DNA from 2 places in the Caballeronia sp. SL1002 genome. Region 2 is predicted to be linked to the other one. Evidence: riboswitches for the same ligand, from Rfam matches in the RefSeq annotation. Region 2 holds a riboswitch; the other holds the start of a gene.
What was found. Region 2 has a riboswitch for manganese ahead of AC3D25_RS14620 (sodium:calcium antiporter). Riboswitches for the same ligand answer to the same signal wherever they lie in the genome.
Positions count from the first base shown of each region.

Region 1 (4,169 bases), on a different contig from region 2:
GCAGTGGGGCGTGCTATTCGATTCCGCGTCGAGTTACGAGGAATTCGAGGTGCTGCTCGATGAAGTCGAGCGGTTTCCGGATCTCGTGATTACCGATTTCCGTCTGCGCGATTTCAAGACCGCGCGCGAGATCGCGATGCTCGCAACCGCGAAGCTCGGACGGCCGTGTCCCTGTCTCGTCGTGACGGGCGAACCGTCCGCGACCATCGTGCCGCTCGCCTGCGCCCACGATGTATCGAGCAAGCCGGTCAGCCCGGCCGCGTTGCGCTCGCTTATTCTCTCGCTGGTGAGCGGCGAAACGAAAGAGCCATTGCCGCTCTGATCAGGACGTCGGCGTCTGGGCCGTCGGCATCTCGATCCCGCGCCGCGCCATTTCCACGATCAAAAACGTGCGCCGGGTCACGTGAAAACGCGCGAGCAGGTCGCTTGAATATTCCTTCGCGGTGTTCTCGCTGATATTCATCTTCCGCGCGATGGCCTTGTTCGACAGACCCTGCAGCAGATAACGCAGCGTCTCGGTCAGACGCGGCGGCAGCTTGAGCGATTCGATCGTCACGCCCGAATGCGTCGAGACCGGCTTCGGGCTATGCCCACCCTTGCCGAGCACACTGTTCGGTAGATACACCCGGCCGCTCAGAATGGTCCGCAGCGCCTCGCGGAAAACTCCAGCGCCCTGCTCGCTCGCCTTCGAAATAAACCCGCACGCACCGTTACGGATGCATTCCAGCACGGTGTCGCGGTCGTCTTGCGCGGACAGCATGATGGTCTGAACCTCCCGTTCCTCTTCCCGTATCCAGTTCAGCAGATCCAGCCCGGTCGCGCTGCCGCGCAGATGGTAATCGAGGAAAAGCAGGTCGTAGGAGCCGCTCGACAAGCGCGCGGTGGCCTGCTCGAAACCGTCGGCTTCGTCGATTTCGAGCAACGGCTCGTTGGCGAGAATGAGGCTCTTCATCGCGCTGCGCGTGAGCCCCTCGTCTTCCACCAGCAAAACCGTCTTGAAGTAACCGTTTTCCATTGCACCCTCGCTTGACCCCCCGATGGTAATCCGCCGCCGTGGCCGCGCCACCCTCCTTTCGCAGGGATCGGTTCGGCAACCCCCAAGAAGTCTGCTTTCCCCCCGCGCGTGCCGGGTTTTCGCGTCCGCCTCGAATCGCGACACTGGGTTCAACAGAGACGGCCTTGAACCTTGACGGAGGAGCAGATGATCACTCGCCACGCTACCGACGACGAACGGCAATTCGCCTGGTGGACCCTGGAACGCGCACCGGCGCCGGTTGCCCGGCCGCGTGTGCTGATTGCGCATACCGACCGCCCGATCGGCGAATCGCTTGCTGTCGTGCTGCGGTTGAAGGGTCTGCAGGTCATGATCGCGCACGATTTGAAGACCGTGCGCTCGCTCGTCGCGAACTGGAAACCGGAAGCGCTGCTGCTCGATACGCGGCTCGACAGCGACACCGGTTACCGATTGATCCGGCAACTGCGTGTGGACGTGGGAAACACCTGCCGGCTGCTGGTTGCCATCAGCAACATCGCGCCCGCCGATCCGGTCGAGTCGCTCAAGGACGCCGGTTTCGACGCCCACTGCCGCCGTCCGTGCGCCACCTGGCGCGTCGCGGGCTTGCTCGAATCCTACTTCTCGAACCACTGAACGCCATGTCCACACTCAGCCCAAGCGCGGCCTCAGGCGAGATAGCCGAGATGTTCCGCGAGTATCAGCGACCCGATCCCGACCAGAATCACGCCGCCCGCGATCTCCGCGCGCTGGCCGACGACCGCGCCGAGAAAGCGGCCGACCATCACGCCGAGCGTCACCATGATCATGGTCGCCAGGCCAATGGTCGCGGCGGTCGAGAAGATGTTTACGTCGATGAACGCGAGGCCGGCGCCGACCGCCATCGCGTCGATGCTGGTGGCGAAGCCCGTCAACGCGAGCAGCCAAAACCCGTGTTTGTCCGGCTTTTCCGCGTGGGGTTCGGGCGTTTTGAAGCCTGACTGGATCATGCGCAATCCGAGGACGGCGAGGAGACCGAACGCTATCCAGTGATCCCAGGACGTGACATACGGCGCTGCGGCTTTGCCGAGCGCCCAGCCGACCAGCGGCGTGAGCGCTTCGATCACGCCGAAGATGAGACCGGTTTTAAGCGCCTCGCGCATCCGGGGACGATGCAGCGCGGCGCCTTTTCCTACCGCGGCGGCGAAGGCGTCCGTCGACATGGCGACGGCGAGAAGCAGAGTGGAGGCGATATTCATCGTGTGGGGTTCAGGTCGGGCAAGGACACACGACATGTCCGCGCGCCCGACCGGTCGCGCCGACACATCGATGGTCTTGCCAACCGTGAAACGGCGGCTCATGCCACGATCCGGATGGATCGAGTATGTTGACATGAGCGCTCTCGCCAGAACAAAACGACGGCGAAAGCCGGCTACTCCCCACAGACGGCGCCAAGATTATCACACCAGAAAGCGTTTTGTAATCGCAACGGTGCCGTCATTCGCCCGACCAGTAATCGAGCGAATCGCGCGTCCGGCCGATCGCGCGCAAACCCGGCGTGTCGGCTGTCTCCGCGACCAGCACGGCGTAGCGGTCCGTATGCGGATACTCGACCACGTCCGGCGATTGCTGCGTGCTGACTGCGAGATAGCGCAGTTCGGTGTCGCCGGTATTTGCGATCTGATGCGCCGTCTCGCGTCCACCCGCCGGACACGCGATGACATCGCCGGGACGCAGCGGATAGCGCGCGTCGCCGATCCGCGCTTCGCCCGTCCCTTCCAGCACGAAGAACATTTCTTCATTCACGCGATGATTGTGGAACGGGAACGCGCGCTTGCCCGGCGCGAGCGCGATCACGCTGTAACCGAGCTGCGTCGCGCCAATCACGCGTCCCAGCCGGGCGATGCGCGGCGCATAGCGCTCGGCGGCGTCGCCGGTCGGCGCGAACTCGGGCGGCAACGGATCGAGCGGTACGTCGCCGATATTGATCACAGGTCCCGACATGCGGCCTCCTGAAATTCGGTGTGTGAGCGAATGCCGATTATAGGGACACGCCTGGCAAGTGCTATCCATACCGGGATGACTACCCGCCTTGTTGCGCTTCGCGGGGCGCTTTATCGTCGGGATGAACGGCTTAACGGGACCCGACCATGAATCATTCGAGCACGGCATCCGCCGCAAAATTCGACCCTTCGCGGGCAGCGGACTATCGCGAACAAAGCCGCATTGCGCTCGCGGGCTACGACGCGTGCCACGAACTGGCCGCGTGCGTGCTCGCGGCATCGCTCGGCGCGGGAACGGATGCGCGCGTGCTGATCGCGGGCGCGGGCGGCACCGGACAGGAGATCGTCATTGCAGGGCGGCTGGAACCGGCATGGCGTTTCGTCGCCGTCGATCCGTCGCCGCCGATGCTCGACCTGTGCATGACGAACGTATCCGACGCGGGGCTGGCCGAGCGCACCGAGCGCGTGCTCGGCGTGGTTGCGGATTTGCCGGACAAGCGCTCTTTCGATGCCGCGACGCTTATCGGCGTGCTGCACCATCTTCCCGGCGACGACGCCAAGCGCGCGATCCTCGCCGATATCGCCGCGCGGCTCGCGCCGAACGCGCCGCTGATTCTCGCGTGCAACCACCACGCGTATGCGTCGCAGCCGCTGCTGCTCGCCGCGTGGGGCGAGCGCTGGCGCATGAACGGCGCGAGCGCGGACGAGGTGAAGGCGAAGCTCGGGCGCATTTTGCAAGGCGCCGATCCGCCGCAGTCGGAAGCGCATGTCGCGCGGCTGCTCGACGAGACGGGTTTCGAGCGGCCGCAGCGCTTCTTTTCGAGTCTGTTCTGGGGCGCATGGATCGCGCGGCGGGCCCTGCGTTAGTCGTTCGCCGCGAGATCGTTGCGCCGTGGTTCGAGCGGCCGGCATCGCGATGGATTCGCGCTCGGCGGCGCGCGTCAATGTGCCTTCTTCGAACACCGCCAGAAAAAGTTGCGGCGTCGTCAGGGGTCGGGACGTCTGAAGAGGCTTCGGTGCCGTGCCGGATGCTTAAACGGAATCAACGCTACTTGTCCGCTAGTTCGAAGATGCCGCAGCCGGCTCGATATCGAACTATCCGCGTGTTCGCGGCGTCTGACGTGGACAGTTCCGTTTCCGAGCCTTCCGCCATGACTCTTTACCGTCCCCAACGA
Region 1 covers NZ_JBYMUW010000005.1:431,600-435,768, reverse strand. Annotated here, with positions in the region: gene AC3D25_RS26465 (ATP-binding response regulator) at 1-322, shown strand, start outside; gene AC3D25_RS26460 (response regulator) at 323-1,015, opposite strand; gene AC3D25_RS26455 (response regulator) at 1,202-1,648, shown strand; gene mntP (manganese efflux pump MntP) at 1,681-2,250, opposite strand; yybP-ykoY riboswitch at 2,259-2,447, opposite strand; gene AC3D25_RS26445 (cupin domain-containing protein) at 2,489-2,995, opposite strand; gene AC3D25_RS26440 (class I SAM-dependent methyltransferase) at 3,142-3,861, shown strand; gene AC3D25_RS26435 (aldo/keto reductase) at 4,146-4,169, shown strand, end outside.
Region 1: linked by a shared signal. The riboswitch ahead of mntP (manganese efflux pump MntP) and the one ahead of AC3D25_RS14620 (sodium:calcium antiporter) in region 2 are both predicted to bind manganese.

Region 2 (4,169 bases):
GCCGATGCCCGCCGATACGCTCGTGCTGCCGTCGCACGGAAAGCCGTTTCGCGGCATGCACGCGCGCATCGGCCAGTTACGTGACCACCACGCGGCGCGGCTCGCGGAAGTGCGCGAGGCGTGCGCGGAAAAGCCGCAAAGCGCCGCCGATATCGTGCCGATGATGTTCAAGCGCAAGCTCGACATTCATCAGATGACGTTTGCGCTCGGTGAAGCGCTCGCGCATCTGAACTTGCTGTGGCTCGACGGCGAACTGGTGCGCCATACGGGCGAGGACGGCGTGATCCGCTTCGAGACAAAGCGTTGAAATGGCCGCGCACGAAGGTGTCAGTGCGCGGCGTGAAGCATTACTGCACCGAGACGGTCGCGAAATTCTGGCGGCCGAACGGACTCACGCGATAGCCGCTCACGTTCGCGCGCGTGAGCGCGGCGGCGGTCGGATAGCCGAGCGGAATCCACAGCGCCTGATCGTGGATGATCTTTTGCGCATCAACGTAAGCTTTCGCGCGCTTGGCCTGATCGGGCGTGGATTTGCCATCGGCGATCAGCTTGTCGAGCGCCGGGTCGCAATAGCGCGCGAAATTGATGCCCGATTTCACCGCGTTGCAGCTAAAGAGCGGCGAAAGGTAGTTGTCCGGGTCGCCGTTGTCGCCCGCCCAGCCCATGAACAGCATGTCGTGCTGACCCTGCTTCGCTTCCTTGATCAACTCGCCCCATTCGATCACCTTGACCTGCGCCTTCACGCCGATCTTCGCCAGATCCGCCTGCAGCAATTCCGCGCCCGCCTTCGGATTCGGATTCAGCACGCTGCCGTTCGGACGCACCCAGATCGTGGTCTCGAAGCCGTCCGGGAAGCCCGCGTCGGCGAGCAGTTTCTTCGCCTTCTCCGGCGAGTACGCATAGGGCGTCACGGCCTTGTCGTAGCTCCAGGTGTTCGGCGGGAACGGATTCACCGCGGGCGTCGCCGTGTTCTCGAATACCGTTTTCAGGTAAGTCGTGCGGTCGAACGCCTCGTTGATGGCCTGACGCACCTTCGGGTTGTCGAGCGGCTTTTTCTGTGTGTTCAACGCGACGAACGCCGTCATGAACGCGGGCGTTTCGACCACTTTCAGTGCGTTGTCCTTCTTCGCGTCGATGACATCCTGCGGCTTCGGCGACAACGCGATCTGGCATTCGCCCGCCTTGATTTTCTGCGCGCGCACGGCGGCATCGGGCGTGATCGCGTAGATCAGCCGGTCGATCTTCGGCTTCGTGCCCCAGTAGGTCGGGTTCACTTCGTAGCGGATCACGGCGTCTTTCGTATAGCTCTTGAGCACGAACGGACCGGTGCCGATGGGCTTTGCATTGAGGTCGGTTTCCTTGCCGGCCCGGTGCAACTGATCGGCGTATTCGGCCGAATAGATCGACGCGAAACCCATGGTCAGGATCGGCGCGAAGGTCGCGTTCGGCTCGTTGAGTTCGAACTTGACGGTGTTGTCATCGACCTTGCTCACCGACTTGATGAGCTTCACGAGACCCATCGATTGCGCGTGCGGAAAGCCGCTCGCGCCCGCCACCTTGTGCCACGGATTGCTGTCCGAGAGCATGCGGTCGAACGAGAACACGACGTCGTCGGCGGTGAGCTTGCGGCTCGGCTTGAAGTAATCGGTGCTCTGGAACTGCACGTTCGGACGCAGATGGAACGTGTAGACGAGGCCGTCGCTCGAGACATCCCACTTCTCGGCGAGCGCGGGCGTGAGCTTCTTCGTGGCTTCGTCGTAGGTCACGAGCGTATTGAACACGACGTCGGCGGACGCGTTGGTCGTCACCAGCGAATTGAACTGAACGACGTCGAAGCCATCCGGGCTCGACTCCGTGCAAACGGTGAGCGGCTTCGCCATCGCGAGCGCCGGAGCGGCGAGCAGCACGGCGGCCGCGAACATGTTGAAACGCATAAGTTCTCCCATAACGATTACGGTCGTTCAGCTTCGGTTCTTGTTCTTGCCGATTCATTGTAAGGCGCGCGCCGCTACGTGCAAGGCGCGCCGGTGCGCCGATGCGCCGATGCGCCGATGCGCCGATGCGCCGATGCGCCGATGCGCCGATGCGCCGATGCGCCGATGCGCCGATGCGCCGATGCGCCGATGCGCCGATGCGCCGATGCGCCGATGCGCCGATGCGCCGATGCGCCGATGCGCCGATGCGCCGGTGCGCCGATGCGCCCGAAAGCTTATTCAACGCAAATTCACACGACAACGACGCAATCCGCATATTCATATGCGATGCGCGCCAATCTGCGCTTTCTTGCCGAATGGCCGTGCGCGCGCTAAAATCACGTCCGTCTTTGGGGAGTAGCCTTCCTTCCGCAATGGAAGGAGAACGCGTCAACATCCTCGGCCATCAGTTCGCTGATCCGCCGTGGCGCGTTCGACCAGTCCGGTTTGGCGAGACCATCGGTGCATCGTGTCGTTCCTGGTCGGACGTCGCCTGATCGCATCGTGGTTCGCTACGTCCGACCGTGGATTCATCGTGTTCCCCACTCAAATAAAAAAACGTATCGCTTGTCATGTCACGTCCGTTTCGACGCGAGGTGCCGCATGACCATGCTTTTCATCGAACTCGCGCTGATGCTGGCCGTCATATTGGCGGCGTCGGAACTCTTCACGAACGCGCTCGAACATCTCGGTGAAAGGCTCGGCATTTCCGAAGGCGTCACCGGCTCGCTGTTCGCCGCCATCGGCACGGCGTTGCCCGAAACCACCGTGCCGATCATCGCGCTGCTCGCCGGCACGTCGAGCCGCGCGGTCAACGAGGAAATCGGCGTCGGCGCGATTCTCGGTGCGCCGCTGATGCTCGCGACGCTATCGACCTGCCTGATGACGCTCGCCGTGATCAAATCGCGCGGCGTGAAGGGCTTCATGGCGCCTGAGCGGACCGGTTTCACGCGCGATCTCAACTTCTTCCTGTGCGCGTTCACGATCGCGGCCGGCGCGATGTTCGTGCCGCATCACGCGTGGGGCGTTCGCGCGATGTTCGCGGCGGGTTTGGTCTGCGTGTATATCGTGTACGTCATTTCGACGTTCCGGGCGTCGGCGGGACTGGTCGAGAGCGGCCACGGCACGGAAGCGCCCGAGCGGCTGATGGTCGCGCGGCTCGGGCTGCCCACCACGTTGCCGAGCATCGGACTTCAATTCGCGATCGGCATTGCGTTGCTGATCGGCGGCGCGAAAGGGTTCATCTACGGCGTCGAGGGCGTGTCTCATGTGCTCGGCGTGTCGGCGCTGTTGATTTCGCTGATCGTCATTCCAATCGCGACCGAACTACCAGAGAAGGTGAACAGCATTATCTGGGCGCGGCGCGGCAAGGACACGCTCGCGTTCGGCAACATCACGGGCGCGATGGTGTTTCAGGGCACGTTGCTGCCCGCGATCGGCATCATGCTGACGCCGTGGGAACCGCGTATCGAAGTGCTGACCGGCGTGCTGATTACGCTCGCGGCGGCCGCGTGGCTGCGGATCAACGCGCGGCCGAAAGGCGTGGTGTTGTGGGCGCTGCTCGGCAATGGCGTGCTTTACGGCGCGTATCTGGGGCTGACGCTGAGTCGCTGAGTTTTTATCGTGGACAAAAAAAGGCCGCTCGATGAGCGGCCTTTTTGCATGCGACGCGCGATGCGCAATGCTCTTAACGCGGCTGACGCGAGTTCGCGTCGAGCACCGACTGGATCTGCGCCGCCTGCTGATACTGACTCGCGGCGTTCGCCTGATCCATCGACTGGCGATGCCGCGACACCAGCGCATGCTGCGCGGCTTCGGCCTGCTGGCGCACGGCGTCCATGCTCGCCTGAATCTTGCGGATGGTCGCGAGCGCGTCCGCGGACTGCTCGCCGCCAAGCGCCATGAGCAACGGCGAGCGCGTTTCCGTGAGTTCCGCCGCGCGGGCCCAGTCGTTCGAGGCGGCGGCCGATTCGATGGCTTCCGTCAGATTCCACGCTTCGGAAATCAGGTCTTGCTGAGTCATCGCATTTTCGCTGGTTGGAGTGCGGGCGGTCTTGCGCGCATTGCTGACAAGACTATTACGGCGGCGGCCACACGCGTGAAAAATCGTAAGCCTCGATTATACGGCGCGTTCGGGCGGCGTCCGGCGAGCCGCGCGTATCGCGCGTATCCTTTTCTGTCCGTGATTTCATTCGA
Region 2 covers NZ_JBYMUW010000002.1:2,626,856-2,631,024, reverse strand. Annotated here, with positions in the region: gene AC3D25_RS14630 (MBL fold metallo-hydrolase) at 1-307, shown strand, start outside; gene AC3D25_RS14625 (ABC transporter substrate-binding protein) at 348-1,934, opposite strand; yybP-ykoY riboswitch at 2,314-2,457, shown strand; gene AC3D25_RS14620 (sodium:calcium antiporter) at 2,577-3,587, shown strand; gene fliT (flagellar protein FliT) at 3,661-3,996, opposite strand.